DNA from 3 places in the Aeromonas sp. R6-2 genome. Region 3 is predicted to be linked to each of the others. Evidence: predicted binding sites of a transcription regulator. Region 3 holds the regulator's gene; each other region holds the start of a gene.
What was found. Region 3 encodes MetJ, which represses methionine synthesis genes. Its sites were predicted from a motif close to AGANNTCTAGANNTCT; they were not measured.
Positions count from the first base shown of each region.

Region 1: metA (homoserine O-succinyltransferase) is a predicted target of MetJ. The motif match lies at 6,159-6,174, and genes of this name have one in related genera.
Region 2: metN (methionine ABC transporter ATP-binding protein MetN) is a predicted target of MetJ. The motif match lies at 3,525-3,540, and genes of this name have one in related genera.

Region 1 is NZ_JBFODE010000007.1:16,795-27,045, reverse strand. Features, by position in the region: gene AB5Y48_RS01650 (ABC transporter ATP-binding protein) at 1-109, shown strand, start outside; gene AB5Y48_RS01645 (ABC transporter permease) at 106-1,209, shown strand; gene AB5Y48_RS01640 (ABC transporter permease) at 1,213-2,178, shown strand; gene yihA (ribosome biogenesis GTP-binding protein YihA/YsxC) at 2,227-2,871, opposite strand; gene AB5Y48_RS01630 (cytochrome c) at 3,012-3,629, shown strand; gene AB5Y48_RS01625 (molybdopterin-binding protein) at 3,679-4,818, opposite strand; gene AB5Y48_RS01620 (HD-GYP domain-containing protein) at 4,826-6,070, opposite strand; gene metA (homoserine O-succinyltransferase) at 6,209-7,153, shown strand; gene dtd (D-aminoacyl-tRNA deacylase) at 7,207-7,644, shown strand; gene AB5Y48_RS01605 (spermidine synthase) at 7,641-8,285, opposite strand; gene AB5Y48_RS01600 (bifunctional GNAT family N-acetyltransferase/hotdog fold thioesterase) at 8,337-9,239, shown strand; gene AB5Y48_RS01595 (AsmA-like C-terminal region-containing protein) at 9,244-10,251, opposite strand, start outside.
Region 2 is NZ_JBFODE010000044.1:8,051-18,301, reverse strand. Features, by position in the region: gene AB5Y48_RS11555 (methyl-accepting chemotaxis protein) at 1-284, shown strand, start outside; gene rfaH (transcription/translation regulatory transformer protein RfaH) at 287-784, opposite strand; gene metQ (methionine ABC transporter substrate-binding lipoprotein MetQ) at 879-1,679, opposite strand; gene AB5Y48_RS11540 (methionine ABC transporter permease) at 1,705-2,358, opposite strand; gene metN (methionine ABC transporter ATP-binding protein MetN) at 2,339-3,382, opposite strand; gene AB5Y48_RS11530 (lipopolysaccharide assembly protein LapB) at 3,644-4,888, opposite strand; gene AB5Y48_RS11525 (energy transducer TonB) at 4,898-5,533, opposite strand; gene AB5Y48_RS11520 (biopolymer transporter ExbD) at 5,549-5,956, opposite strand; gene AB5Y48_RS11515 (MotA/TolQ/ExbB proton channel family protein) at 6,011-6,538, opposite strand; gene AB5Y48_RS11510 (MotA/TolQ/ExbB proton channel family protein) at 6,549-7,916, opposite strand; gene AB5Y48_RS11505 (DUF3450 domain-containing protein) at 7,916-8,677, opposite strand; gene AB5Y48_RS11500 (TonB-dependent receptor) at 8,788-10,251, opposite strand, start outside.
Region 3 is NZ_JBFODE010000065.1:164,252-174,502, reverse strand. Features, by position in the region: gene glyS (glycine--tRNA ligase subunit beta) at 1-502, opposite strand, end outside; gene glyQ (glycine--tRNA ligase subunit alpha) at 512-1,435, opposite strand; gene AB5Y48_RS18285 (DNA-3-methyladenine glycosylase I) at 1,529-2,137, shown strand; gene AB5Y48_RS18280 (OmpA family lipoprotein) at 2,269-2,925, shown strand; gene AB5Y48_RS18275 (TAXI family TRAP transporter solute-binding subunit) at 3,282-4,253, shown strand; gene AB5Y48_RS18270 (TRAP transporter permease) at 4,336-6,894, shown strand; gene AB5Y48_RS18265 (aromatic amino acid transport family protein) at 7,241-8,497, shown strand; gene metJ (met regulon transcriptional regulator MetJ) at 8,556-8,879, opposite strand; gene metB (cystathionine gamma-synthase) at 9,039-10,202, shown strand; gene AB5Y48_RS18250 (bifunctional aspartate kinase/homoserine dehydrogenase II) at 10,203-10,251, shown strand, end outside.

The DNA.
Region 1 (10,251 bases), on a different contig from region 3:
CGGTCGCATCGTGGGTGAGCTCGACGCCGCCCGGGCCGATGAGAAGACCCTGGGCCTGATGATGGCCAACATAGTCCCCGACGATATCGCGAAGGAGGCACAATCATGAGCAAAGCACGCATTCCGGGGTGGATCTCGGTTGGCCTGCTGCCGGCCCTCAACGTCTTGCTGGCCTTCCTGGTATCGGCCATCCTCTTCAGCTATCTGGAGATTAACCCCCTCGACGCGGCCAAGATCATGTGGACCGGCGCCTTCGGCAGCGAAGAGGGGATAGGCTTCACCCTCTACTACGCCACCGGTTTCATCTTCACCGGTCTGGCGGTCGCGGTGGCCTTCCACGCCGGCCTGTTCAACATTGGCGGTGAGGGGCAGGCCTATATTGGCGGTCTCGGCGTCGGCCTGGTCTGTCTGCTGCTTGGCGATGTACTGCCGTTTGCCCTGCTGCTGCCGCTCGCCATCATAGCCGGCGGTCTGTTTGGCGCGGCCTGGGCCTTTATTCCGGCCTGGCTGCAAGCCAGGCGCGGCAGCCACATCGTTATCACCACCATCATGTTCAACTTCATCGCCTCGGCCATCATGGCCTACCTGCTGGTGGAGGTGTTCAAACCGGCGGGCTCCATGGCGACCGAGAGCCGGGTCTTCGCCGCGGCGAGTTGGTTGCCCAAGATGAGCGATCTGGCCGCCATGATGGGCATAGAGATGGTGCGCAGCCCCCTTAACATCAGCTTCTTCTGGGCGCTGATCTGTGCCGTGCTGGTCTGGCTCTTCATCTGGCACACCCGCTGGGGCTATGAGATCCGCTCGGTCGGTGCCAGTCAGAGCGCGTCGGCCTATGCCGGCATCCCCTATCCGCGCGTGGTGATCATCACCATGCTCATCTCCGGTATGCTGGCGGGTTTCTTCGCCCTCAACGTGCTGCAGGGGGAACTGCACCAGATCAAGCTCAACTTCGTTGAGGGGTTCGGCTTCACGGGTATCGCCGTGGCCCTGATGGGACGCAACCACCCGGTCGGGGTGATCCTGGCGAGCCTGCTGTTTGGCTTCCTCTATCAGGGGGGGGCCGAGCTCAGCTTCGAGTTCGGGGTCGACCGCAACATAGTGGTGGTGCTGCAGGGTCTGGTGATCCTGTTCTGCGGCGCGCTGGAGCACATGTTGCGCCCGCGGGTCGAGCAGCTCTATCTGGCGCTGGCCACACGCAAGGAGGCGTAAATCATGTTCGAGATTCTGATCCTGATGCTGGATGCCACCGTCCGCACCGCGCCCCCTCTCATCCTGGCCGCCATGGCCGGTATGTTCTGCGAGCGTTCGGGCGTCGTTAACATTGCCCTCGAGGGCAAGCTGCTGGCGTCCGCCTTTGCCGGCGCCGCCGCAGCGGCCGTCAGCGGCTCGGCCTGGGTCGGCCTGCTGGCGGGGGTGGGCATCTCTATCCTGCTCGCCCTGCTGCACGGCTTCGCCACCATCACCCACAAGGGGGATCAGGTGGTGAGCGGCATGGCCATCAATATCCTGGCGGCCGGTCTGACCGTGACCCTGGGTCGCTTCTGGTTCGATCAGGGCGGACAGACCCCGGCACTCTCCGGCGATGCCCGCTTCGCACCGATCGACCTGCCCTACGCCAAGGAGCTCTACGACGTGCCTGTCGTTGGCCAGCTCTACAGCGAGCTGCTCAGTGGTCACTCCCTGCTCGAGTACGCCGCCTTCGCCGTGGTGCCACTCGCCTGGTGGGTGCTGTTTCGCACCCGCTTCGGCCTGCGCCTGCGGGCGGTGGGCGAGGCGCCCGCTGCGGTCGATACCGCCGGCATCTCAGTGGTGCGCCTGCGCTACAGCGCTCTGTTTATCGGTGGCATGCTGGCAGGACTGGGAGGTGTCTATCTGTCGGTCGCCCAGACCGCCCAGTTCATCCCCAACATGAGCGCGGGCAAGGGCTTTATGGCCCTGGCTGCCCTGGTATTTGGCAAGTGGCGTCCGTGGAATGCCATGGCGGCCTGCCTGCTGTTCGGCTTCCTCGATGCGGTGGCGATCCGGCTGCAAGGGGTCTCCATCGGAGGCTTCGCCATCCCGGTGCAGTTTATCGAGTCGCTGCCCTATGTGCTGACCGTGTTCCTGCTGGCCGGCTTCATCGGCAAGGCGGTAGCGCCCAAGGCGCTCGGTACGCCCTATGTGAAGGAACGAGAGTAAAACGACAAGGGGGCCGATGGCCCCCTTGGTTTATTTCGGGATGCGCCCTTACTCGGCGCTCTCCTCGTGTGCAATATCCTCGACCTGATCGCTCAGGTACCAGTCGGTCAGCACCTCGGCCAGAGTCTCGACACCGATGTTGTTGAGCGACGAGAAGGCCTCGACCCGGATATGGTCCCCGAGGGCGGCCACGTCCTTGCGCACCTTGAGCAGTTGGGTCTTGCGCGGACCCGGGTTGAGCTTGTCAGCCTTGGTCAGCAACAGCAGCACAGGCAGCTTGCGGTGGGCACTCCACTCCAGCATGTTCTGGTCTGTCTCCTTGAGGGGGTGACGTATATCCATCAGGATCACCAACCCCTTGAGGGACTCACGGCGCTGCAGGTACTCGGCCAGGTTCTTCTGCCACTTGATCTTCATCTCCAGCGGCACCTGGGCATAGCCATAACCCGGCAGGTCCACCAGACGCTTGCCCGGCTCCAGCTCGAACAGGTTGATGAGCTGGGTACGTCCCGGCGTCTTACTGGTGCGGGCCAGGTTCTTCTGCTGGGTAAGCGTGTTGAGCGCCGAGGATTTACCCGCATTGGAGCGCCCCGCGAACGCGATCTCGACACCACCATCATTCGGCAGATGGCGGATGTCAGGAGCACTGGTCACGAAGTGCACCTTGCGAAAATTCAAAACTTGTTTATCCAAGGTAAATTCCCCATTGAAAGAGCGGGTTATGGAGTTACTTTTTTGTGAAATGGTGTAAAATAGCGTCGCTTAAACACACATTTTAACATGCCTTCAGCGGCATGGGATCTGGAAGCCTTATAACGAGAAGTTGGAACGCCATGAAGAACCTAGCCATTGCCCTTGCCTTGCTGGCAGGCGTGACCGGTGCGGCACAGGCTGCGGGAGACGCCGCTGCAGGCCAGACCAAGTCCGCCACCTGTGTTGCCTGTCACGGAGCTGACGGAAACAGCCCCGCCGACATCTACCCCAAGATTGCCGGTCAACACCCTTCCTACATCAAGAAACAGCTGGTGGAGCTGAAGGCCGCCGCCACCGGTAAAGCCGGTCGCGCCTCTCCCATCATGGGCCCCATGGCCATGCCTCTCTCCGAGCAGGACATGGACGATCTGGCCGCCTACTTCGGCAGCCAGGAGCGCACCCCGGTGCCGGTCCCCGACGAGGTGGTGGTACAGGGTCGCGCCCTCTACATGGGCGGTGACATGTCCCGCGGCCTGGCCGCCTGCATCGCCTGCCACGGCCCCCGTGGCGAGGGTCTCGAGCAGGCCAAGTACCCCAACCTGACCGGCCAGCATCCGGCCTATATCAAGGCCCAGCTGGAAGCCTTCCGCGCCGGCACCCGCGACAATGACCCCAACGGCATGATGCGCGATGTGGCCAAGAAGCTGACCGACGATGACATCAAGGTCCTCTCCCAATACGTGGCAGGTCTGCACTGATCCCCTGCACGGGAAAGCAAGCGGGAGGCCCAAGGCCTCCCGTTCTTTTTTACGCCACTCGCATCGAGTGACGAACCAGCGTCTGATAGTCGCCGAAGGGCGACTCGCCGGCCAGATGACGGCGCAACATGTCGAGGGCACAGAAGGCGATGATGCGCTCCCGGCTCTCCCGATCCGGATGCGGCACCCGGATCACCTGCTCGAAGCGGCGCTCCCCCTCCTGCAGACAGAGGGCAACCCCCTGCTCATCCTCCCCCCCCACCAACAGCGACAGCGTGCCGGGCAGACGGGGTAAATCGGCCGGATCGCTCGGCAATCCGGCCTCGAAGCGGGCGTGCAACTGCGGATAGTCGCGGCAGAGCCGCTGCAGCATCCCTGTGCTGGCCCCCTCCAGCAGATGAAGAGGTGTACCCGCCAGGGCCGCCAGAATCTGTACCCAGGGCTCCTCATCCCCCTCTCCCACCAACCAGGGGGAGATCACCGCCAGCAGCTGGGCTTCGGCCTGAACCATCGCCACCTCATCCACCCCGCGTCCTATCAGCTTGAGCTCTATGATGGGCATGCTGGAGCGATACCCCAGGGTCACCCCTTGCGGCCAGACGAGGCCATCGAGCACATCCCCCAGTGCCGACTCGGCCACCCCGAAGGTATGGAAGCGGCGCAGGCTCGTCTCCCGGGCAGCCACCAGCTCGGGCAGGATCTGCTTCTCGACCATTTGCTTGAACTCAAACGGCACGCCCGGTGTGAAGTAGAGGCGACAACGTCCCAACTGGAGCATGAAGCCACAGGCGGTCCCCACCGGATTGGGGATGAGGCGGCTGCCACGGGGGAGAGAGGCCTGCTTGACGTTACTCTGCGGCATGCTGCGGCCCCGGCTGGCATAGCGCTCTCGGATGATGTCGAGCCAGTCGTCGTGCTGCTCGAGGGGAGCGTTGAACGCCATGGCAGCCGCCTCGGCGGTAAGATCGTCCGAAGTGGGTCCCAGGCCGCCACAGACGATCACCAGATCGCTGCGGGCCGCAGCCTCGGCCAGTACACAGCCTATCTCGGCCAGATCATCCCCCACCGTATGACGGCGCCGCACCTGCCACCCCCGCTCCAGCAGGAGGGCCGACAGCCAGGCCGCGTTGGTGTCGACCACCAGGCCGGTGACGATCTCGTCGCCGGTGCTCACCAGTTCAATGTGCATAGACTCCTCAGTTCGAGTTGTGCTCGAAGTAATAGCTGATGCGGGTACGTGGGTTGAGGTATTCGAAGATGGCCGGGGGCAGGCGCCTGGGCGAAATTACCTTGGCGATGGAGAGGCCGACGTGCTCCAGATCGATGATGGCCGCCTCGTGCCGGGGCACGGTCGCATCATAGATGAGCACCGAGGGGTAGAGCAGGCGCGAGGCATTGATGGACATCACCAAGCCCACCCGCCCGTCGGAAAGCTGCACCACACTGCCGGGGGGGTAGAGGCCGAGCAGACGCACCATGCGGGTGAGGTACTGCTCGTTATACTGAACCCCTTTCTGTTTGTAGAGGCCGCTCAGGGCCGAGTAGGGCACCTTGCCCCTGTTGTGGCAGAGATCGTCGTATTCGTTGACCAGCCCAACCAGCTGGGAGAGGGCATCGATTTGCCCCCCCTTGAGCCCCTCTGGATAACCGGAACCATCGAGCCGCTCATGGTGACGCAGCACGATACCCTTGGCCGCATCGGGAAAATCCTTGGCCAGGGAGAGCAGATCCAGCCCATAGCGCGGGTGCTGGGCCATCAGGTTTTGCTCCGGCTGGGTCAGGGGTTCGGTCTTGCGCAGAATATGGCTCGGGATCTTCAGCTTGCCGATGTCGTGGAACAGGGCGCCGAGGCCGACCAGAGTGATCTCGTTGGCCCCCATGCCGCACTCCTTGGCCAGCAACATGCTGAGCACGCAGACGTTGAGGGAGTGGAAGTAGAGGTTGTTCTCGTCTTCACCACCCGACACCAGGTGCAACACCATCTCGTCGACCGACATCAGCTGCTTGGTCATGGCGCCCACCAGCTCATGGGCGTCGGCGATGGCGTTGAGGGGGCGGCTCTGGATCTTGTTCATCACCCCGCGCACCTGGGCCAGGGACTGTTGAAACTGCTTCTCGCACTGCTGCAGCTCGCGGCGGTACTTCTGCAACTGGGCGATGCGTCGCTCCTTCTCCTCCTGCATGGCGCGCTGCTGAGCCTCGAGCGCCGAGGTGTCGCAGGGGGTGACGTTTTGTACCTCCTGCAGCGGCTTGGGAGGCGTTTCGCTCTTGTCGGGCAGGATCACCACTTGCTTGAGTCCGAGGCGGCGGATCAGCTCTATCTGCTCCGGCTCCTTGATAAGGAAGCTGGAGAAGAGGAAGGGGTGCTCGCGCCACCCCAAGGGCAGGGAGACAAAATTGCCCACCTGCAGTCTGTCCACCGAGATCTTGATACCCGCCATAATCAGAAACCCCTCCCTTATGGCGGTTATGCTAGACAAACCCGATCCCGAACACAAAGGGTTGATGACAGCGCAGGCCCTTTATTATAGATTTCTAGACATCCAGACATATTTACTGATGTAGTGCAGGGAGTGAGCATGCCAATCAAGATTCCGGACCAGTTGCCCGCCGCCGCCGTGCTGGGGGAAGAGAATATCTTCGTGATGAGCGAGTCGCGCGCCGTCACCCAGAATATCCGCCCCCTGCGGGTGCTGATCCTCAACCTGATGCCCAAGAAGATCGAGACCGAGATCCAGCTGCTGCGCATGCTCTCCAATACCCCGCTGCAGGTACACGTCGACCTGCTGCGTATCGACGACAGGGATTCCCGTAACACCCCGCAAGCCCACCTGGAGAACTTCTATCACGACTTCGAGCAGGTGCGTGGCAACAACTATGACGGCATGATCATCACCGGCGCCCCCCTTGGCCTGGTGGAGTTTGAGGACGTGGTCTATTGGGAGCGGATCGGCGAGATCATCCGTTGGTCCCATGAACACGTCACCTCTACCCTGTTCCTCTGCTGGGCGGTACAGGCGGCCCTCAAGGTGCTCTACGGCATGGAGAAACAGACCCGTGGCGAGAAGCTCTCCGGGGTCTATCACCACCAGCGTCTGGTGGATCACGAGCCCCTGCTGCGCGGATTCGACGACGAGTTTGTCGCCCCCCACTCCCGCTACGCGGCCTTCGACGGTGACCTTATCCGGGCCCAGACCGACTTGCAGATCTTTGCCGAGTCTGAGGAGGCCGGGGTCTACCTCGCCGCCACCCGGGACTGTCGCCAGGTGTTTGTCACCGGTCATCCGGAATACGACGCCCTGACCCTGGACCAGGAGTATCACAGGGACCTCGAGGCAGGTCTCGACCCCATGGTGCCGGTCAACTACTACCCGCACAACGATCCGGCTCGCCCGCCCAGGGCCACCTGGCGCAGCCACGGCCACCTGCTCTTCTCCAACTGGCTCAACTACTACGTCTACCAGCTCACCAGCTACCGCCTCGAGGACATCGGCAAGGTCTTCACCTACGCCAACAAGAACTGACCGTTCGGGGCCGGGCTGTTATGCTCGGTCCTTTGACTTTCGGGAGTGACGTCGTGATTGCATTGATTCAACGGGTGAGTGAGGCCAGTGTCACCGTCGATGGGGAGGTGGTGGGTGCCATCGACGGAGGCCTGCTGGTGTTGCTGGGGGTCGAGCAGGGGGATACCCCATCCCACGCCGATCGCCTGCTGCACAAGGTGCGCGGCTATCGCATCTTCTCCGACCCAGAGGGGAAGATGAACCTCAACGTGGAACAGGCCGGTGGCAGCCTGCTGGTGGTCTCCCAATTCACCCTGGCCGCCGACACCAAGAAAGGGATGCGCCCCAGCTTCTCGGGCGGTGCCCACCCCACCGAGGCAGAGCGCCTCTACGACTACTTCGTGGAGCAGGCCCGTGCCGGCGGTCTGACCACGCAAACCGGGCGTTTCGCCGCCGACATGAAGGTAGCCCTGATCAATGACGGGCCGGTTACCTTCTGGCTACAGGTCTAGTCGTACACCAGGCTGAGGATGATGTTGCGGTATCCGGGGACGGGCCACAGCTCGGCCTGCCCCAGATGCTCGGCACACAGGTGCAGCACCCGCTCCAGTTCCAGCCGGGTACGGGGCAACAGGTTGACCAGCAGGGTTCCCCCCAACCGTCGGGCCAGGGCCTGATAGAGAGCAGGCTGAAACATCAGGGGGGGATTGCCATCCTGGCCGAACAGGTCGAGCAGGATCAGGTCAAAGGTTGCCTCCTCTCGCTCCAGATAGGCCAGCGCATCGGCGTGGTGAAGGGTGGGTTGTTCCCCTCCCTGGAAGAAGCGCCGGTAGAGCTCAAGCACCTCCCGATCCAGCTCCACACAATGGTGTTCGGCCCCGGGCCAGCGCGCCGCCAAATGGCGGGTCATGTCACCCCCCCCCAACCCCAGCTCCAGCATGCGGGTAGCCTTGTCGGGCAGGCAGGCTTGCACCATCCGCAGATGAGGCAGGCAGAGCGCCTCCGGAGTCGTCCGGCAGAGGACTGACTGGACCACATCGTCGATCTCCAGCCAGCGAAAGTCGGCATCTTCCAGCACGGCAAGACGCCGGCCACTGTAGTGGTCGAGATGGAGCAGGGTATCGGGGTGGCGCGCTTCCAGATTGAAGTTCATGGGGCTAATGGGCAAGATGGTTTGAGACCATTTTAACCCAAGGAGGGGTGCATGTACCGGGTGATTACCCCCCACACCGACACCGAACTGGATGCCTATTACCGTCTGCGCTGGGAGCTGTTGCGCAAGCCCTTCAACCTGCCCCTCGGCTCGGAGCGCGACGAATACGACAGCGTCGCCATTCATCGCATGATGCTCGACGAGGCGGGCAATCCCATCGCCGTCGGCCGTCTCTTCGTGGGCGGCGACGAGGCGCAGATCCGCTTCATGGGCATGTTGCCCCAATACCGGGGCCAGGGGCTGGGTGCTCGCATGGTCGAAGATCTCGAACAGCGAGCCCGGGAGGAGAAGGTCAAGCGGCTGGTGATGAACGCCCGCCAGGAGGCGGTGGAGTTCTACCGCAAGTGTGGCTTTCTCGAGGTGGGGGAAGGGCCGGTCACCTTTGGCCGCATCCCGCACCGCCAGATGATCAAGTCCCTCGCCCCCCTGCAGACCATCGCCTATCGCCCCGAGTGGTGTCAGGATCTGGCGACCCGCTGGTCCCGCGGCATTCCCATCAGCGAGAAGATGGGGGTGCAGATCCACCACTATGATGGCCAGACCCTCCATCTGGGCGCCAATCTGGCGGCCAATCTCAACGTCCACGACACCATGTTTGCCGGCAGCATCTACAGCCTCTGTGTGCTGGCGGGATGGGGCCTTATCTGGCTGCAACTCAAGGAGCTGGGAGTGGTGGGGGATACGGTGCTGGCCGAGGGCAATATTCGCTACTACCGGCCGGTAAAGGCAAGCCCCGAGGCCAGGGTCGCCCGGGAGGGGATGCCCGCCGCCCTGCTGCCCCTGCGCAGCGGTGAGGCTGCCCGCTTCCAGCTCTCGGTGCAGCTCTACAGCGGTGGCAAGCTGGCTGCCGAGTTTATCGGCCAGTACGTGGTGCAGCCGGTCAGGAAGGGATAACCCCTTAGCGAGTGGCCGGCTCGACCTGGTGCAGCCGTCCGCCTGGCCCTTGGGCCGGATAGGCAACCCCCGCCGCTGGCCAGCCACATTCGCTCTCGCGGGCCGGAAAGCGCCAGGCCAGGGTCGGAGCTGCCAGGGGGCCGCGCCACTCGGTCAGCAGCTCGGCGCATCCCTGGCTGTTGAGGGCACCGAGATCGAGCGCCCACTCGCCGTTGGCGAGATCGAGATCGCCGCGCAGGGCCAGCAAGTGGGTGATGGTGCTGGCGCCGCCGTTCAGGCTCACCCTGCCCTCTTTCGCCTCCCCCTTGAGGGCGATGCGATAGAAGGGGGTATCGCCCCCCTGCATCCCCTGCCAGAGGCTGGCAGCATCGAGGGCCGGGGCCTCGGTTCGGCCAAACCACTCATCGAGCAGGGGGTCGAGCTTCACCCCTTCCCAGAAGGGATCGCTTAAAGAGAGACTCAGGCTCCCCCCCAGCGTCTCACGCCAGCGTTGGCTGTCGCTCGCCTGCACAGAGGCGTCCAGATCCCCCTTGCCGGAGAGGGTCAGCGGAGCGCCCCCCAGCTTGGCCCACTGCTCCAAATCCAGGCCGCGGCCGGCCAGGGTAAGCGACCCCGGCTGACCCGGCTGCAATCCCCAGCTACCGGCCAGCTTGAGGTGGCCATCATCAGGCAGCCGGCTCTCGAGGTTCCGCAGCTGCCACTGCTCCGGGGTGAGCTCGAGCAACAGCTCTCCCTTGCGACTGGAGAGCCCCTTCCACACCAGCTCCTCCCAGTGGCTCTCGAGGCGCGCCCGACCGATCAGGGGAGTCACCTCTTCGCCCTTGAGGCGCAGGTCGTTGACGAAGAGTTGCCAGTTCATCAGGGAGAGGGGCACCGCATCGTCAAACGAGAGCACCCGCATCTTGTCGAGGGCAATGCGCCGCACATCGAGCCGGGCGGGATGCCAGGAGCGCCATTGTTGCCACCAACCGGCAGGCAGGGAGAGCTCCATGCCGCTCAGGGTCAGATCCTT
Region 2 (10,251 bases), on a different contig from region 3:
CCGAGTTGGTGGCCGGTGGCGAAGCAGCGGTGCAACAGGCCAGTCAACTGCTCGCCAGAACGGCCGAGCGGGTACGAGCTCTGGCCCAGGGACTGGCCGAGGTCGATACGGCCACCCATCAGCAATCGGATGTGGCGACGTCGGTCGCCGAGCGGTTGGCCGACATGGCGCGCCTCTGTCAGCAGGCAGGAGATCGGGGGGAAGAGGGGAACCGGGTGGTACACCGGCTCGGTGAGAACACCGGCCGGCTGCGTGAGATGCTGGGACGTTTTACGCTGGAGTGAGCCTAGAGACGGCGGAACTCCTGGTTGGCGATGCTGGCAGGGGTTTCGTTGTTGAGCAGATGGATGAGCAGTATGGCCCGTTGATCGCCGTCCGGCTCTTGATAGATGGCCTCTATCCCCTGGAAGGGGCCTGATTCGATCAGTACCTTGTCTCCCGGGCTCGGCAGCTCGGCATACTTGGCCCTCGCCTCGTCGCTGTCATCCTGGCTCATCAGGCTATAGACCAGCTGCTTGGGGATGGGGGTCCACTCCTCACCAAAGCGGATGATGCGGGCGATGCCCCGGGTAGACTTGATGCTCAGAGGGGTCACCACCTCGAGATCCGCATAGATGAAGAGATAGGCGGGAAACATGGGTTCGCGTACCTTGACCCGCTTGCCGCGCTTGATCTTCTCCACCTCGACCATGGGGTAGTAAGACTCGATGCCCTGCATTTTCAGATTGGCCTCGGCGCGCCCCTCTTCCTTGGCTTTGCAGTAGGCCAGATACCATTGATGCATAAGAGTGAAATTGTGCGGCTATTCCTGTCGATATGATAGCGATTGGAAGCAAAAAGGCCACGTTAAACGTGGCCTTGTCGGGTCGTTTGGTGAATTACCAGCCTTTGACCAGTCCACCCTTGAACAGCTCGTCACCCTTCTTGTAGACCTCGTCGGTCTGGAAGGATTGCACGAACTCCTTGACCTTCTGCTCGTCCTTGTTGGACTCGCGGGCCACGATCAGGTTGACGTAGGGGGACTCCTTGTCTTCGACGAAGAGGCCATCACGGTTCGGGGTGAGATCGATTTGGCTGGCGAAGGTGGTGTTGATGATGGCCAGATCCACGTCCTCCAGGGAGCGGGGCAGCTGAGCGGCATCCAGCTCGACGATCTTCAGGTTTTTCGGGTTGGCGACGATGTCGAGTACGGTGGCGTTGAGGTTGCCGTTGTCCTTGAGGGTCAGCAGCCCTTGCTTGGCCAGCAGGATCAGGGAGCGCCCCAGGTTGGTGGGGTCCTTCGGCACTGCAATTTGAGCACCCTCTTTAAGCTCGTCCAGGGACTTGATCTTCTTGGAGTAGCCGGCGATGGGATAGACGAAGGTGTTGCCGACCGGCACCAGCTTGAAGCCGCGATCCTTGACCTGGGCATCCAGGTAGGGTTTGTGCTGGAAGGCGTTGAGATCGATGCTGCCATCGTTCAAGGCCACGTTCGGGGTGACGTAGTCGGAGAAGGTCACCACCTCGACCTGCAGGCCGTACTTCTCCTTGGCCACCCTGGCGGCCGTCTCGACCAGCTCGCTTTCTGGCCCAGCGATGGCGCCGACCTTCAGTACCTTGCTCTCTTCCTTCTGACCGCAGCCGGCCAGTACCAGACCGGCCAGCAGGGCGGCTGCAACAGATATAACTCCTAATTTCATAAAACCTCCTGTTAGAAATCCATGATTAACGATGATCATATTTTTTAACTAGGCGCTCACCCGCGCTCTGAATAGATTGAACCAACACGACCAGAATCATCACTGTGACCCACATAACAACTGCGTCATAGCGATAGTGGCCATAGTTGATAGCAACATCACCCAAGCCACCTCCCCCGATGGTCCCAGCCATGGCGGTGTAATTAACCAAAGTGACTAACGTAATCGTGATGCTATTTAGGATCCCCGGCAGGGCCTCGGGTAACAGTACCTTGGTGATGATCTGCTGCGGTTTGGCCCCCATGGCGCGAGCCGCTTCCACCAAGCCGTCTGGAACCTCCATCAAGGCCCCTTCGACCATGCGTGCAATAAAAGGAACTGCACCTATGGTGAGCGGTACAATTGCAGCGATAGTGCCGATACTGGTGCCGGTGATGGCTCTGGTCATTGGTGTGATAGCAACCAGCAGGATAATAAAAGGCACCGAGCGACCAATATTGACCACCATGGCCAGGATTTGATTGAGTTTTTGGTTTGCTAGGATCTGGCCCGATTTGGTCACATATAGTGCAATTCCGAGTGGCAGACCGAGTAAAGAACCAAACAAGGCCGACGCCAGCACCATGATAAGGGTGTCACCCAGGGCGGAGATCAGCAGATTAACCATGGCTTCGGACATAGCCCAGCACCTCCAGTTGAATATGATGTTCGATAAAGAAGGCCTGGGCCGATTCGCACTGGCCGGCATCCCCAAACAGTTCGGCCAGCATAAAGCCAAACTTGACCCCGCCTGCGTACTCTATGTTGGCGGAGAGGATGCTGATGTCGATACCGAAGCGGCGGCTCACCTCCGAGATGAGGGGGGCATCGACCGTGTTGCCGGTGAAGCCCAGCTTGACCAGAGGGTAACTCCCTTCGATGCGCTCGGGCACCAGCCTGGCTTGATACTCCTCGGGAATGGCCACATGGATGGTGGAGCGGATGAAGTCCCGGGCCAGCTCTGTCTTGGCATGGGTAAAGAACCAGGCCACCTCACCGCGCTCGATGAGCCTGCCGTCGCTGATGATGGCGACCTCGTCACAGATGCGCTTGACCACCTCCATCTCGTGGGTAATGAGCAGTATGGTCAGCCCCAGCTTGGCATTGATCTCTTTAAGCAGTGCCAGGATCGACTGGGTCGTTTGGGGATCGAGGGCTGAGGTGGCCTCGTCACACAGCAGCACCTTGGGGGAGGGGGCCAGGGCCCGGGCGATGGCCACCCGCTGCTTCTGCCCGCCGGAGAGCTCGGCCGGATAGGCCTGGGCGCGGTGCTCCAGTCCCACCAGGGCGAGCAGTTCGGCCACCCGGGCCGCGATGCGGGCCTTGTCCCATCCTGCCAGCTCGAGGGGGAAGGCGACGTTGCCGGCCACGGTACGCGACGAGAGCAGGTTAAAGTGCTGGAAGATCATGCCGATCTGGCGGCGAGCCAGGGTCAGTGCCCCTTCGGGCAGGGCGGTGAGATCGGTGCCGTCGACCACGACCTGGCCCGTGGTGGGACGCTCGAGCAGATTGACGCAACGGATCAGGGTGCTCTTGCCGGCCCCCGAGGCGCCGATGACGCCGACGATCTTGCCCTGTGGCACCTCCAGACTCACCTCGCGCAGGGCATGCACGGCATCGTTGCCGTGACCATATACCTTGCTCAGATCGATCAATTTAATCATGAAATCATCCGTGTCGAGAGCGTCGCAGTACGGGGGACTGGTCGCTGAAAAATTGGGCAGAGGAATGGCGGTCAGACCCTGCCTGAGTAGTGGATGATGCTAAGATGTCTGGATGGCCATGTCAACGAATGTTTTTACGTCTGGACGTCTAAACATCTCTTGCCGATGTTTCCTGGAAACATAAAAAAGACCGCTCCGGAGAGCGGTCAATTGCCACCAAGGCAAAGGGTGGGCCCGCTGGCGCGGGCCGCTCTGTAGTGGTTATTGGGCTGCGGTTTCCTGCAGCTCGCTATTTTGTTCCTTGAGGAAGGTGATCCAGGGAGTGGCACGGCCACTCATGACACCGTTTTGGGCGGCCTGGGAGAAGGCGGCCAGGGCTTCCTTGGGCTTGTCCTGCTCGAACAGGGCGACACCGGAGAGGAAGCGCAGCTCGGCACGCTGCTCACCATTGGCACCGGGTGCCGGCTTGCCAGCCAGGGTCACCAGATCCCCGTAGCGCTTGGCCTGTACCATCATGCGTGCCATCTTGAGCTGCAGCTCGCCGCTCGGCGCCTTGCGGTAAGAGGCCATCAGGGTATCGATGGCGGGGTTGATCTCCTTGGCCTGGTGCCAGAAGTTGGCCAGGGTCTTGAGGTTGGTGGCGCTCTGCTCTATGGCGCCATCCTTCATCCCCTTCTCCATCACGCGGGCAGCCCGATGGGGAATGCCGTTGAAGGCCAGATAGTTGCACAGGCGCAGCAGCTCGGCCGACTCGGTGAGCATACCCAGCTTGTAGGCGCTCTCCAGAGCGGCCAGGGCCTTGGTGTCATTGCCGGCCTGCTGGTTCATGGCCGACAGCTGCATCCAGTACTTCTTCTTCTCCGGGAACATGCCGACCAGGGCGGTGAGCACCTCGGTGGCCTGCTTGTACTGCTTGAGCTCGTAATGGGCACCCATCTTCAACAGATACCAGGACTCGGGGGCCTTGGCGCCGGAGAGGCGAATCGCCTGATCGGCGGCCGGGATGGCCTCCTTGTACTGTTTGAGCTGAACGTGGGCGTTGGCCAGAGTGATGTAGGCGTGAGGCGTGGGCTTCTCATCCTTGCCGAGATTGGCAAACCACTCCTTCATGGTCTTCACCGAGGCCTGGAAGTTGCCTTCCGCCATATAGAGCTGGGCCAGGTTATAGCGTACCTGCTGGGCGACCGGTGCCGGCAGACCGCCGGTGGCGATCGCCGCGGCAAAGTACTTGGTGGCCTGGCCGTACTTTTCTTGCTGCGCCGCCACGAAGCCCAGGGTCTGCAAGATGACGCCCTTGTCGTAGATGCGCTCGCCGGCGCCCGAGAGCGCCTCCTGCAGCTTGGCGTTGGCCTCGCCATATTTCTTCTCGGTGATCAGCTCCTGGGCCTTGTTGACCGCACGGTAGGCGCGATCCGACAGGGCCGGCTGCTCTGCCGCCAAGGGGGCGGTGCTGATAAGCACCGCCAGGGCGACCGGGGCCAGGCCCCACTGTTTCCATCCTTTCATCGCCACTCCTTAGTTGACCGCAAACTCGATCTCTTGCTGCATCCGGCTGGCCTGGGGCTTGCCATCCACCATGGCCGGCTTGAAGGTCCACTTGGCTACGGTTTTCTTGGCTTCCTTGCCAAGGTCGTAGCTGCGCGGATCCTCGCGCACGACGCGAATGTTGTTGACCGTACCGCGCTCGGTAACGGTGAACTCGAGTATCACCTTGCCCGATGCCAGCCCGGCCAGGGCCGCCTTGCGGGGCATCATGGGCTCGAAGGTCGCCAGCGGAATCGCTCCGTTGTTACCACCTATGCCACCGCCGCCGGTACCGGTGCTGTAGGCACCGAGGGCGTTGCCACCACCGATGTTGACCGGCAGATCGAGCTTGGGCATGTCCATGGGCGCGCTCTCCATCTTGGGGCGATCCGTGCTTGCCACTTCCAGCTCGGGAGGGGGCGGCGGACGCTTGGGAGGAGGCGGCTTGGGTAGCTCGCGTTGTTTCTCCTGCAGGGTCTCCTGGGGCTTGATGCGGATGAAGTCGACCATGCTCGGGTCTTCCTTCTCGATCAACTCACCCCTGTGCTGGTTAACCAGCCTGTTCATTCCCCAGAACAGGCCAAACACCACCACAAACGAGACCAGGAGGGATATCAGATATCTCATTGTCGCCTCCTGGCATCAGCCTTCCTTGTTGGCGGCGATGGAGATGTTCTGCACGCCGGCCATGCGGATCTGATCCATGACCTCGACCACGATACCGGAGCGGGACTCGGTATCGGCCTGGATGACCACGGCGCTCTCCGGGTTTTCGGCACGCAGGCGCTCGATGTTGGCGCGCACGGCACCCACTTCGACCTGACGCTTGTCGACCCAGACCTGGCCGTTCTCACGCACGGCGACCATGATGTTGCCCTTCTTCACCGTCTCGGCCGTGTTGGCGCTGGGACGGTTGATCTCGACACCGGCCTCCTTCACGAAGGAGGTGGTGACGATAAAGAAGATGAGCATGATGAAGACGATGTCCAGCATGGGGGTGAGATCGATGGCGGCCTCGTCGGCGCCGCTATCGCTATAGCGTTTTCTCATCGCAAATACTCCTTGCTCATGGCCGGGGCCCTGCCCCGGCCAGTGCTTCCTGCGTTAACCGTGTTTCAGGTTGTCTTCCAGCTTGTCGACGGCCAGCTTGGCCTTGTGATCGAGCTGATTAACAAAGAACAGACCCGAGAGAGAGGCGATCATGCCGGCCATGGTCGGTATGGTCGCCTTGGAGATGCCCGAGGCCATGGCGCGCGGCGAACCGGTACCGGTCACGGCCAGGGTATCGAACACCTGAACCATGCCGACTACGGTGCCGAGCAGTCCCATCAGGGGGCAGAGGGCGATCAACACCTTGATGATCGGCATCCCCTTGTCCACCGCCATGGCAACGTGGGAGACCATCTCACGCCGGATCTGCTTGGCAGACCAGGAGAGGTGATCGGTGCGCGCCAGCCAGGACTTCTTGGTCTCTCTCACCTGTTTCGGATAAACGGTCACGAAATAGAACCAGCGTTCCAGCAGCAGGGCCCACATCAGCAGGGTCAGGAAGAAGATGGCGACCAAGACGTCGCCACCCAGTCCCAGGAACCGGCGGACGGACTCCACTTCCTCAATCAACCAGAACCACATGGATGACTCCTTAGGCTGCCTTGGCGTGCAGGCGCTCCTGATAACGGGCCACGAAACCGGCGCTCTGCTCTTCCAGCACCTGGATCAGGCGACGGCTCTGGGTGTTAACCAGGGTGTAGAGGAACAGCATGGGCACGGCCACGACCAGACCCTGCATGGTGGTGACCAGGGCTTCGGAGATGCCGCCGGCCATCAGCTTGGGATCACCGGTACCGAACAGGGTGATGGCCTGGAAGGTGGCGATCATACCGACCACGGTACCCAGCAGACCCAGCAGCGGAGCGACCGAAGCGATGAGCTTGATGATGCTGATCCCCTTCTCGAGCTTGGGCACGTTGCGCAGGATGATCTCGTCGAGCTTGGACTCGAGATCTTCGATATTGTCGCCGCGGTGACCCTGGTAGGCCTCCAGCATCTCGCCGATGGCATTGCCCTCGATCACGGCGTCAGACTTGAGCTGCTTGCGCATGGCACTGCCGATGAGGGAGAGGCGGGCACCGATGAAGAGGGCCAGCAGCACACCCAGGGCGCCCAGGGCCAGGATCACGTAACCGACGGCACCCCCCTGGTCGATACGCTCCTTGAGGGTCGGGGATTGCACCAGCAGGGAGAGGATCACCCCGCGGGAGGGGTCGATAAAGAGCGGCTTGACGCTGCTATCAGCCTGCTCGAAGTCGGCAACCGGCTTGAGCACGGCGCTGTCGGGCTGGCGGGCGAGCTGTTCAAACTTGCCGGTTTCGGGCACGAAGGTGAGGTATTTACCGTCGGCGACCGTGTTGAATTCACCGATCTGGGTGACGGTGTGCTCGGCCTGGTTACCCTCGCCATAGACGATGGTGGCCGGGAACTGGGTCACCTTGCCGGCATCGACCATGCGGCTGAGGATGGTGGTCCAGAACAGGGAGAGCTCGTCGGAGGAGGGAAGCTCCTTACTCTCGGCCAGTTTGGTCAGCAGCTGGGCTTGATCCGGGTGCTGCAGGCGCAGGGCCGAGGCGTTGAAGATCCCCTTGAACTCGCCGGCGAACTGACGCAAGACCCCGAACATCTCACCCATGTTGCCGGCGCGCTGGCGCAGGGTATCGGTGAGTTCGGTCAGCTGCTTGTCGTTGGCATCGAAGCGGGTCTTGAGCTGCTCGCCACGGGCGATTTCGGCGTTGAGATCGGCCTGGGCCTTGGCCAGCAGGGAGGCCTGCTGGTTCTTGTCGGCGAGGAAACGGGCCTCGCGGTCGGCGTTGAGCCTGGTTTCGGCGGCGCTCTCGCTCTTGATCTGGCTCAGCAGGGCGTTGAGATCCACCGGTTTCTCTGCCGCCGTGGTCGGCAGGGCAAAGAGGGTGGCGCCGGCGATCAGCGCGGCGACGGCATGTTTGATTCCTTTCATTATGCTTTCTCCGCAGTCTGGACCGGCAGCTTGATGAGGGCGGGAGGCGCCTGCTTCTTGGCGATACGCAGGCCCTGCTCTACGGCACTGCGGTACTCATCGGGCAGGGGCTCCCACTGGCGGGTCTTCTTGTTCCACATGCCGGTCTCTTGTCCATCCGGGGACTGATAGAGCAGGGCGATGCGGCCCACGCGCAAGAACTCATAAGTCTTCTCGCTGCCATCTTTCTCCAGGCTGGCCTTGTAGGCCTCGATGGTGCGGCTGAAGCCCTCTTCGATCTGGTAGGCTTCCAGGATCTTGCGGTACTTCTCGGAGATGGTGACGTCGGCCCGGTTCATCAGGTCGGTCAGGGCGGCGACGCGGTCTTCGCGCTCCACCTTCTGGAACGGCAGATCCAGGGCGACGAACTGCTCCAGGGAGTCGATCATCTTGAGCATCAGGGGCACCACTTCGGTGCTGGTCTGATCGATCTGCTCGATCTGCTTTTGCATGGAGACGAGCTCTCCTTGCTGGGAGTCGACCATCTTGGCGACCTGCTCGTTGTAAGCCTTGAGGCTGTCGAGCTGGCGCAGGGCGGCCTTGTACTGAGCCAGGGCGGTGTCGGCTGCCTCGGCGTAGTTATCGATTTTTTGCTGAGAGGCCTTGGCGGCCTGATTGGTGGCGGCTTGGGTGTCGACGGCCTGGTTGGCCGGGGCGGCACTCGATGCAAAGCTGGTCAACAGGGCGGCCGAGATCAGGCTGCCGAGGAGCGCTTTTTTCATTGTAATAGTCCTTGTTTTCATAGGATTACCCTATCTCCATCACTTCCTTGGACCTGGGGTAAGGCCGGCCCGATGGGGCCGGCCTTGGTTCTGTCAGGCGGGTTGGCCTATCAGAATTTCTGGGTGTAGTCGATGTAGTAGACGCGACCGTCGATGCTGTAGAGGTAGTCGTCGTAGGTGAAGCCATCATCCGAGAGGGAGGGGCCACGATTGAACATGTTCTTCACGCCGGCCTGGATCTTGCCGTTCCAGCTGGTGTCGACGGCCAGGTTCAGGTTCCAGGTGGTGTTGGAGGCGATGTGGCCTGTCTCCTGACCATCCACGTAATCCTGGCTCTGGGAGTCGATGTAGTTGGCGCTCAGGTAGGCGTCGAAGTTCCACCACTCGGGGACGTTCACACCGACACCGGAGTTGAAGCGGAAGTCGGGACGACCGTTCCAGCCCTTCTTGTCGACCATGGGACCACCGGCAAACAGACCCTCTTCATACTTGAGGATGTAGGTGCTGCTGAAGTCGGTGCGCACGGTGGCAACGTTGAAGTCGTACTTGTAGTCCACCTTGAAGTCGAGGCCCGAGGTCTTGAGTTGACCCAGGTTAACCATACCGGCGTAGACCATCTCGACGTCACCGTTGGCATCACGGATGACGTTCGGGTTACTGCCGGTGTTCAGCTCCTGATAGAACTGGGTCTGGGTGGTAGCCAGCTGAATCACGTCATCGATCTTGATGTAGTAGTAATCGAGGCTCAGATTCAGGTTATCCAGCGGGTTGTAGGCGACACCGATGCCAAAGGTATCGGCGGTCTCTTCCTTCAGGTTCTTGTTGGACTGGCGGACGGTGCTGTACTGCTCTTCCGGGCAGTTGGCGATACCGTTGGCCTGGCAGGCAACGTAGTCCTTGGCGAAGTCGGCAGAGTCGGCATCAGCGGCGTACAGGTCGTCCAGACCCGGGGCGCGGAACGACTGGGACCAGGAGGTACGGAACATCAGGTTGTCCAGCGGCTGGTAGCGCAGGCTCGCCTTGGGCGAGAAGGCGCTGCCGAAGTCGCTGTACTTGTCGTAACGACCGGCCAGGTTCAGCTCGATCTGCTCTGTGATGGGGATCAGGCTCTCGATGTAGGTGGCGAAGACGTCACGCACACCGCTGCCGGAGTTACCGGAGGAGCCCAGCACGTTACCGGCCGCAGACTGGCTGTCATAGGTGTCGCTGTAGCTCCAGTCGTTGTACTCGGCACCCAGGTACCAGCTGACGGGGCCGGCGGGCAGTTCGCCCATGTCCCACCCCAGACCGCCGTACCACTGGAAGAAGTCCATCTTGGAGTTGCGGCTGGTGTCGTAGGAGAGGTCGCTGGTGGCGCTGGGGGAGAACTCGCCGTCCTTGAACTCCCCGCTGTCGACCAGTCTTTGGACCGACGGATTCAGCACATAGCCGGATCCCTTGTTCTTGTTATCGGTCTTGGAGTACATGTAGCCCGCGTTCCACTCCACATCCCCCACGGCTTCGGTCGGCAGCGTGCCTTCGAAGCCGAGGTTCAGGGTGCCGGTCAGGTCGGTGACGTCGTTGTCACGGGGGCC
Region 3 (10,251 bases):
GCAGCAGGGTCACGGTGAAGACCGGACGCACGAACTGAATGCTCTTGTCGCCCCAGCGCATCATCTTGGGGATGGGCAGCTTGGCCAGAGATGAAGCTACCAGCTCACCGAGCAGATCTTTGGCCGGACGGCCTTCGACCTTGGCGGTGTGGACCAGCCACTCGCCCTTGTCGGTGACCAGGCGCTCGGCCTGCTCGACGGTGATGCCGTTGCCACGGGCCCAGCCTTCGGCGGCCTTGGTCGGCTTGCCGTCGGCATCGAACGCCTGGGCCACGGCCGGGCCGCGCTTCTCGACGCTCTTGCTCGGCTGCTCGGCGGCGAGGCCGAACACCTTGAGCGCCAGACGGCGCGGGGAGGCAAACCACTCGACACCGGCGAAGGCCAGATCGGCCTTGGTCAGTTCGGCTTTGAAGTTGGCTTCGAAGGCTTCGGCCAGAGAGCGCAGGGCCTTGGGCGGCAGCTCGGCAGTGCCGATCTCTACCAAAAATGTATGTTGTGCCATGTCCGTTCCTTAACCTTGCTTGTTCTCTGCGCGCTGACACATGGGGAAGCCCAGCGCCTCGCGGGAGGCGTAGTAGGCCTCTGCCACGGCCTTGGTCAGGGTGCGAATGCGCAGTATGTAGCGCTGACGCTCGGTGACCGAGATGGCCTTGCGGGCATCCAGCAGGTTGAAGGAGTGAGCGGCCTTGAGGATGCGCTCGTAGGCCGGCAGCGGCAGCGGCTTCTCCAGCGCCAGCAGGGACTGGGCTTCCTTCTCGTACTGCTCGAAGCAGTGGAACAGGAACTCCACATCGGCGTGTTCGAAGTTGTAGGTAGATTGCTCCACCTCGTTCTGGTGGAACACGTCGCCATAGGTGGTCTTGCCCAGGGGGCCGTCAGACCAGACCAGGTCATAGACGCTGTCGACGCCCTGGATGTACATGGCCAGACGCTCGAGACCGTAGGTGATCTCGCCGGTGACCGGCTTGCACTCGAGGCCGCCCACCTGCTGGAAGTAGGTGAACTGGGTCACTTCCATGCCGTTGAGCCACACTTCCCAGCCCAGACCCCAGGCGCCCAGGGTCGGGTTTTCCCAGTTGTCTTCGACGAAGCGGATGTCATGCACCTGCGGATCCATCCCCAGCTCTTTCAGGGAGCCCAGGTAGAGCTCCTGGATGTTGTCCGGAGAGGGCTTGATGATGACCTGGAACTGGTAGTAGTGCTGCAGACGGTTGGGGTTCTCGCCGTAACGACCGTCGGTCGGGCGGCGGGAGGGCTGCACGTAGGCGCAGGCGATGGGCTCGGGCCCCAGGGCGCGCAGACAGGTCATCGGGTGGGAGGTACCGGCACCGACCTCCATGTCCAGCGGCTGGATAATGGTACAGCCCTGGCGGGACCAGTAGTCCTGCAGCTGCAGGATCAGGCCCTGAAAGGTTTTGACATCGAATTTTTGCATGGCTTGGATTTCGCGCGAAATTGCTGAAATTGAACCGAAGGAGTATACCGTCTGGCATGGTCGGATAATAGGCGAAATTACATGAGCACCGAATTGACCCTGCGCTGTGCCTGGGTAACCCGGGATCCCGAATACATCGAGTATCACGACGCCCAGTGGGGTCGCCCGGTGCGCGATGGCCGCGAGCTGTTTGCCAAGCTCTGCCTCGACGGGCAGCAGGCTGGGCTGTCGTGGATCACCATCCTGAAGCGCACGCCCGGCTACTATCGGGCCTTCGCCGGCTTCGATCCGGTGACCATCGCCGCCTTCGGCGAGGCCGACGTGGAGCGCCTGATGCAAGACACCGGCATCATCCGCAACCGGCTCAAGGTGCAGTCGATCATCAAAAATGCCCGCGCCTACCTGGCCATGCAAGAGGAGGGGGTCGACTTCGCCGGCTTCCTGTGGGACTTCGTCGGGGGGCGCCCCATCGTCAACCGGCGCCAGGGTGATGGTGACATACCGGCCACCTCCAAGGAGTCGGATGCCATGTCCAGGGCGCTGAAAAAACGCGGCTTCACCTTCGTCGGCAGCACTATCTGTTACGCCTTCATGCAGGCGGTGGGGATGGTGAACGATCATCTGGTGAGCTGCCCCTGTCATGCGGAGTGTCAGCAGGCGTGGGGCATCGGGGTGACGCATCGGGGGGAAGGGGCCGTTTGATGCGGCGCAGTCGTGCCTGAAAAATCGCCATTCGCTTCGCCGGTTAAGGTTAGCGTCAGACAGTGGCGCAGCCCTGATCTACAATCGCCGCCCCGGCGCGGTGCCGGTCCGATTTCTCAGAGGTTTTTTTCATGCGAGCCAAGACTCTGGTGCCCATGCTGGCACTGACCATCGCCGTATCCGGCTGTACCACCAATCCCTATACCGGTGAAGAGCAGACCTCGAAGGCGGTCTGGGGCTCTCTGGCCGGCGCCGCTGCCGGCGCAGCCGTGGGGGCACTCTCCTCCAGCAAGGGGGATCGCAAGAAGGGGGTCTGGACCGGTGTGGCCGCCGGCGCGGCCCTCGGCGGTGGCATCGGCTACTACATGGACGTGCAGGAGGCCAAGCTGCGCGACAAGCTCAGGGGCACCGGCGTCAGCGTGACCCGTAGCGGCGATCAGCTGATCCTCAACATGCCCAACAACGTCACCTTCGACAGCGCCAGCGCCCAACTGAAGGCCGCCGGCGCCAACACCCTCTCCGGGGTGGCTATGGTGGTAACCGAGTTCGACAAAACCCGCCTCAACGTGGTCGGTCACACCGACAGCACCGGCTCGCGGGATCTGAACATGCGCCTCTCCCAACAGCGTGCCGACGCGGTCGCCAACCAGCTGATCGCCAGCGGCGTGAGCGGTTCGCGCATCGCCACCACAGGGGTGGGCCCGGACCAGCCGGTGGCGACCAACAGCACGGCCGAAGGCAAGGCGCAGAATCGCCGGGTCACCATCACTCTGACTCCGGTGGGCTGACAGGGCGGTTGCCAGAGCAACGATGGGAGGGGGCTGCGGCCCCCTCTTCTGTTATCCGGATTCAAGGGGGACATAGATCGCGATCCCGTGCCGAGAGCGGGGTCACAAGGGAAGAGAGAGTTAGGTTGATCACCTTCAAATTTTTCGATAAATATTCGGCTGTTTGCAGATTAATATTTGCATCAGACCCAGGATATCGGGTTATTTTTGGAATGTTGTATTGTTGTGACAGGATGTCGTCACCTTTTGCCGTAGGTCGTCTACGTCCCGTCCCCTTGCAGGTGTCCGCCACCTGATCCATTCCTATCGCTTCACGATGAGGCGAGCCCCCCAGACCATAACAAAAGGATGTACACATGAAGGGATTAACCTTGGCCTGCGCCGTTTCTGCCGCCCTGTTTGGCCTGCTGCCGGGCACCCAGGCCCAGGCTGCCGAGCGTTTCGTGACCATAGGTACCGGTGGCCAGACCGGCGTCTACTACGTGGCTGGCCAGTCTATCTGCCGCTTCCTGAACCAGGGCACCAAGACCCACGAGATCAAGTGCAACGCTCCGGCCAGTGGTGGTGGTGTCGCCAACGTCAACGGTATTCGCAGCGGTGAGTTCAACTTTGGCATCATGCAGTCGGATCACCAGTATAAGGCCATGAAGGGTCTGGAGCCGTTCAAGGCAGAAGGGGCCATGGAGGATATCCGTGCCGTCTTCTCCCTGCAGAGCGAGGTGTTCACCATTCTGGCGCGCAAGGATGCCAAGATCGCCGGTTTTGACGATCTGAAGGGCAAGCGTGTCAACATCGGTAACCCGGGTTCCGGCCAGCGCGATACCTTCGAAGAGATCATGGCGGTGAAGGGCTGGGACAAGGGGGTCTTCAGCCTGGTCTCCGAGCTGAAACCTGCCGAGCAGGCCTCCGCCCTGGGTGACAACAACATCGATGCCATGAGCTACTTCGTCGGTCATCCCAACGGTGCCATTCAGGAGGCCTCTACCACCACCGACGCCGTGCTGGTGCCGGTGACCGGCCCCGAGATCGACAAGCTGCTGGCCGAGAGGAGCTACTACAGCAAGGCCGAGATCCCGGGTGGTCTCTACAAGGGCAGCCCGAACCCGACTCCCTCCATCGGTGGCAAGGCGGTGCTCTCTGTGAGCGCCAAGACGGATCCGGAAGTGGTCTATCAGCTGACCAAGTCGGTGTTTGACAACCTGGCTCGCTTCAAGCGTCTGCATCCGGCCTTCGCCGATCTGAAAGAGACCGACATGATCAAGGTGGGCCTCTCCGCTCCCCTGCATGAGGGTGCGGTGCGTTACTACAAGGAGCGTGGCTGGATGTAATCCACCACCCCTTGGTTCCACCCTTTGGCTCGCCCCCTCCTGGGGGCGAGCCTGCTCATAGTAGTACCAACAGAGTCAGCCTATGCAACAAGCACAACAACATGACGCGCTCTCCGCCGAGGAGCTGATTGCCCAGGACGTGGGGGCCCGCCTGCCGGTCGGCTCCATGAGCTGGGTCATCGCCGGCCTGGCGCTGGTCTGGTCCCTGTTCCAGCTTTGGATCGCCTCACCGCTCCCCTTTATGCTGGGTGTTGGGGTCCTTAATGACACCGAATCACGCTCCATCCATCTGGCCTTCGCCATCCTGCTCGCCTACCTGGTCTTCCCCTTTGGCCGGCGCTCCCCGCGGGATCGGGTCCCCCTGCCGGATCTCGGGCTGGGGCTGATCGGCGCCCTGGTGGCCGGTTATCTCTTCCTCGCCTATGACCAGCTGGCCCTGCGCCCGGGCAACCTGACCGATCTCGACTTCATGGTCGCCTGTGTCGGCATTCCGCTGCTGCTGGAGGCGGCCCGCCGTGCCCTGGGCCCGGCCCTGGCGGTGATCGCCATCGTCTTCCTCGGCTACAGCCTGGCCGGCCCCTGGATGCCCTCCCTGCTGGCACACCGGGGAGTGAGCCTGCATGCCCTCGCCAATCACCAGTGGATCACCACCGAAGGGGTGTTTGGCATCGCCCTCGGGGTCTCTACCAGTTTCGTCTTTTTGTTCGTGCTGTTTGGTGCTCTGCTGGAGCGGGCCGGTGCCGGCCACTACTTTATCCAGCTCGCCTTCAGCCTGCTCGGCCACCTGCGTGGCGGCCCGGCCAAGGCGGCCGTGGTGGCCTCGGCCCTGACCGGGGTCATCTCCGGATCGTCGATTGCCAACGTGGTGACCACGGGTACCTTCACCATCCCCATGATGAAACGGGTCGGTTTCTCCAAGGAGAAGGCCGGTGCTGTGGAGGTCGCCTCCTCGGTCAACGGCCAGATCATGCCCCCCGTGATGGGGGCGGCGGCCTTCCTGATGGTGGAGTACGTCGGCATTCCCTACGTGGATATCATCAAGCACGCCTTCCTGCCGGCGGCCATCTCCTATATCGCCCTGCTCTATATCGTGCACCTCGAGGCACTGAAACTCGGCATGCAGCCCATCGGCAGCCGTCATCCGCGCACCTGGCTGCAGCGCCTGACCGGCTTTGCCTTCGGTGCGGCGCTGATCAGCGGTCTCTCCATGGCGGTCTACTACGGTCTGGGTTGGCTCAAGCCGGCGCTGGGTGAGTATGCCCTGCCGGTGGTGGGCGCCCTGCTGGTGCTGGTCTATCTGGGCCTGCTCAAGATCGCCGCCAGCAATGCCCCGCTGCCGCCGGAAGACCCGGAACAGCCTCTGGATGATCTGCCCGATACCCGTGCTGTGCTGCTCTCCGGTCTCCACTTCCTGCTGCCGGTGGTGGTACTGGTGTGGTGCCTGATGGTCGAGCGCCTCTCCCCGGGCCTGTCGGCCTTCTGGGGCACCATCATGCTGGTGGTGATCCTGCTGACCCAGCGCCCGCTGCTGAACTGGCTGCGCACCGATGGCCAGCACGACTACGGCAGCCTGATGGACGGGGTGGTGGACCTGCGCGAGGGGCTGATTGCCGGTGCCCGCAACATGATCGGCATCGGTATCGCTACCGCCACCGCCGGTATCATAGTGGGGGCCGTCTCCCAGACCGGCGTCGGTCTGGTGCTGGCGGATCTGGTGGAGTTCCTCTCTATGGGCAACCTGCTGCTGATGCTGATGCTGACCGCCCTGCTGAGTCTCATCCTCGGGATGGGGCTGCCCACCACCGCCAACTACATCGTGGTCTCCAGCCTGCTGGCACCCGTGGTGGTGGCGCTGGGGCAGCAGAACGGCCTGATCGTGCCGCTCATCGCCGTGCACCTGTTCGTCTTCTACTTCGGCATCATGGCGGACGTGACCCCGCCGGTGGGGCTGGCCTCGTTCGCCGCGGCCGCCGTCTCCAAGGGCGACCCCATCAAGACCGGGATCACCGCCTTCTACTACAGCCTGCGTACCGCGGCGCTGCCGTTCCTGTTTATCTTCAACACCGATCTGCTGCTCATCAACGTGGACTTCGCCCACGGCGTGCTCATCTTCATCGTGGCCACCTTCGCCATGCTGATCTTTGCCGCCGGGACCCAGGGCTACTTCCTGGTGAAGAGTCGCTGGTATGAGAGCCTGCTGCTGCTGCTGGTGGCCTTCACCCTGTTCCGTCCCGGCTTCTGGATGGATATGGTGCACGACCCCTATGTGGAGACCCCGCCGGCCCAACTGGTGCAGACCCTGGGCCAGGTCGAGGCTGACAGCACCCTGCGCCTGCGTCTGGAGGGACCCGATGCGGTGGGCAAGATCCGTCGTTTCACCGTGTTGTTACCGGTTCCCGACGGGGCCAGTGGCGAGGCGCGTTTGGAGAAGCTGGGGCTGATGCTCTATGAGCAGGAGGGCAAGACCCTGATCGACAGCGTCACCTTCGGCAGTACCGCCGCCGATCTGGGGCTGGAGTTCGACCAGCAGATCCTGAGCGTCAAGGCGCCCACCGATCGTATCCGCAAGGAGTTTATGTGGATCCCCGGCTTCATGCTGTTTGCCCTGGTGGTCTGGCTGCAGCGGCGACGCCGTGTTTAACCCCTGTGGGCGGCCCGATGGCCGCCCTTTTTCATGGCAAAATCACTTTTTTATTCAATGAGTTAAAAATGGATGGGCGACTCATGCCAGGGTTGCATTTGAGAGCTTTATCCGGTCATTGAGTTTTTTGTGAAATAAAAATTTGATTTGATGTGAAATTTTGAATTATTGCTCTGTGTTTTTCCTGTTTTTTAGAGCGATGGTTCAGGGTTTCTTGCTAACCCTGCATGCTGCACTGGCTCTGAGGTGAAACCATAGCGGGATCTGTTACCTCCCTTTTTTGAGAATTAAATGTCGATAGCCCACAATCCGCCCAGTTCAAAATAGCGTTAATTGTGGTTTTATCATGGATATCTCCGTTTCTTCCCCGGTTACTCCCAGGGCCGAGAGCCTGAGCCGCTGGCAGCGGCACGACACCCAGTGGGTCATCAGCCTGTTTGGCACCGCCGTTGGCGCCGGCATCCTGTTTCTGCCCATCAATCTGGGTCTGGGGGGGATCTGGCCCCTGCTGCTGGTGGCCGTGCTGGCCGGTCCCATGACCTATCTGGCTCACCTGGGATTGACCCGCTTCGTGCTCTCCTCCTCCCGTCCCGGTGCCGATTTCACCGAGGTGGCCGAGGAGCACTTCGGAGCCGTCAGCGGGCGTCTCATCTCGGTGCTCTACTTCCTCTCCATCTTTCCGATCCTGCTTATCTACGGGGTAGGGCTGACCAATACGGTCGAGAGCTTCATGGTCAACCAGCTGGGGATGGCGATGCCGCCACGGGTGATGCTCTCCGGTCTGCTGGTATTCCTCATGGTGGCCGTAATGCTGGCCGGGGAGAAGGCGATGTTGCGGGCTTTTGCCTTTATGGTCTACCCGCTGGCGGCGATCCTGGCGGCCCTCTCCTTCTACCTGATGCCCGAGTGGCGCTGGCCTGCGGGGAGTGAACTGCAGGGGTTCGACTTTGCCAAGACGGTCTGGCTGGCCCTGCCGGTGACCGTGTTTGCCTTCAGCCACGCGGCGGCCCTCTCCGGGTTTGCCAACGTGCAGCAGCGTCACTACGGTGATGGTGCCGGGGAGAAGAGTCGCCAGATCCTGCTGCGCACCAGTCTGATGCTGGTCAGCTTCGTGCTCTTCTTCGTCTTCTCCTGCGTGCTGGCCCTGTCACCGGAGCAGCTAGCCGCCGCCAAGGCGCAAAATGTCTCGGTGCTCTCCTATCTGGCCAACGTCACCGATAATCCGGTGATCGTGACCCTGGGGCCGGTGATCGCCTTTATCGCCATCACCTCCTCCTTCCTCGGCCACTTCCTGGGTGCTCGTGCCAGCCTGCAGAATCTGCTGGCCAGGCAGGGGCTCTCCAGCGAGCGGGCCGACAAGGTGGGGATCGCTTTCATGTTCTTCGCCATCTGGGGGGCGGCCGTGGTCAACCCCAGCATCCTCGGCCTGATGGAGGTGCTCTCCGGCCCGGTGATCGCCATGATCCTCTTCATCATGCCGGTCATCGCCATCTACAAGGTACCGGCCATGGCCCATCTGAAGGAGAACCGGATAGCCAACGGCTTTATCCTGTTGACCGGGGCCCTCTCCGTCTCGGCGCTGTTGTTCAGCCTGCTCCGTTAAGCGAGCCACAAATAGAAAGAGGCGACCCCGGGGTCGCCTCTTTGCTATCAGTGAAACGTCAGTCGTTGTCGAACTCTTCGATCTCTTTGCCCAGCGCCTGCATGATGGCGAGGGCTTCGGCCGGGATATGGTCCGGCTTGTCCTTGCGCAGGTCGTCGTCGCTCGGCAGGGGCTGGCCGGTGAACGCATGAAGGAAGGCTTCACAGAGCAACTCGCTGTTGGTGGCGTGGCGCAGGTTGTTGACCTGACGGCGGGTGCGCTCGTCGGTCAGCACCTTGAGCACCTTGAGCGGAATGGAGACGGTGATCTTCTTCACCAGCTCGCTCTTCTTGCCGTGCTCTGCATAGGGGCTGACGTAGTCGCCGTTCCACTCTGTACCCATGATTCACCTGTTCTCGATTTGGCCGTGACCGCGAATTTTAACCCCTATGGATAGCATTGGCAATCCAACGGCAAAGCCATTTAGACGTCCAGACATATTGACGGCTTTGTTTGTCTGGTTTAGTGTGGTCTCCAACCCACGGAGCAGAGGAGAGAGCAGATGAGTGACAAGGGAACCCGGGCCGTCAGGATCGGCATCGAGAGCGACACCCAGCACGGGGCCGTGGTGCCGCCCATCTACCTCTCCAGCAACTACACCTTCGCCGACTTTGGCGAGCCCCGTCAATATGACTATGCCCGCTCCGGTAACCCGACCCGCAGCCACCTGGCCGAGGCCCTGGCCGCCCTGGAAGGGGGAAGTGGCGCCATCGTTACCTCAACCGGTATGGGGGCAGTCCACCTGGTGAGCACCACCTTGCTGGCGGCCGGGGATCTGCTGATCGCCCCCCACGACTGTTATGGCGGCACCTGGCGCCTGTTTGAGCATCTGGCGGCCAAGGGGTGTTATCGGGTCAAGTTTGTCGATCAGGGTGACCCGGAGGCCCTGGCCACCGCCCTGGCCGAGGGGCCCAAGCTGGTGTGGGTCGAGACCCCCTCCAACCCGCTGCTGCGGGTCGTGGATGTGGCCGCCATCTGCGACGCAGCCCATGAGGCCGGAGCCCTGGTGGCGGTGGACAACACCTTCCTCACTCCCTTCTGGCAGCAGCCGCTGGCGCTGGGGGCCGATCTGGTGGTGCACTCCACCACCAAGTACATCAACGGCCACTCGGATGTGGTCGGCGGTGCCGTGGTGGCCGCCGATGGTGAGCTGGCCGAGCGCCTCACCTGGTGGGCCAACTGCCTGGGGGTCACCGGCGGTGCGTTTGACTCCTACCTCACCCTGCGTGGCTTGCGTACCCTGGGGGCCCGCCTGCGCGCCCACGAGGAGAATGCCCGCCAGATCCTTGACTTCTTGCTGTCGCAATCCGTGGTCAAGCGGATCTATCATCCCTCCCTGCCGAGCCATCCCGGGCACGAGATTGCGCGCCGTCAACAAGCGGGATTCGGGGCCATGGTAAGTTTCGAGCTCAGTCTCGACGAGGCGGGGATCCGTGCCTTCCTGGGGGCGCTGCGTTGTTTCTCGGTGGCCGAGTCCCTGGGCGGGGTGGAGAGCCTTATCGCCCATCCGGCCAGCATGACCCACAGGGCCATGACACCGGAGGCCCAACTCAGGGCCGGCATCAGCGGACAGCTCCTGCGGCTGTCGGTGGGGATCGAGCACGGTCCGGACCTGGTGGCCGATCTGGCTCAGGCGCTGGCGATCGCAACAAGGGTAGAAGCATAAATGACAGTATTAAATGGAGAGAGTGCGGTGGCAGCAGAGGCGGGTGTGA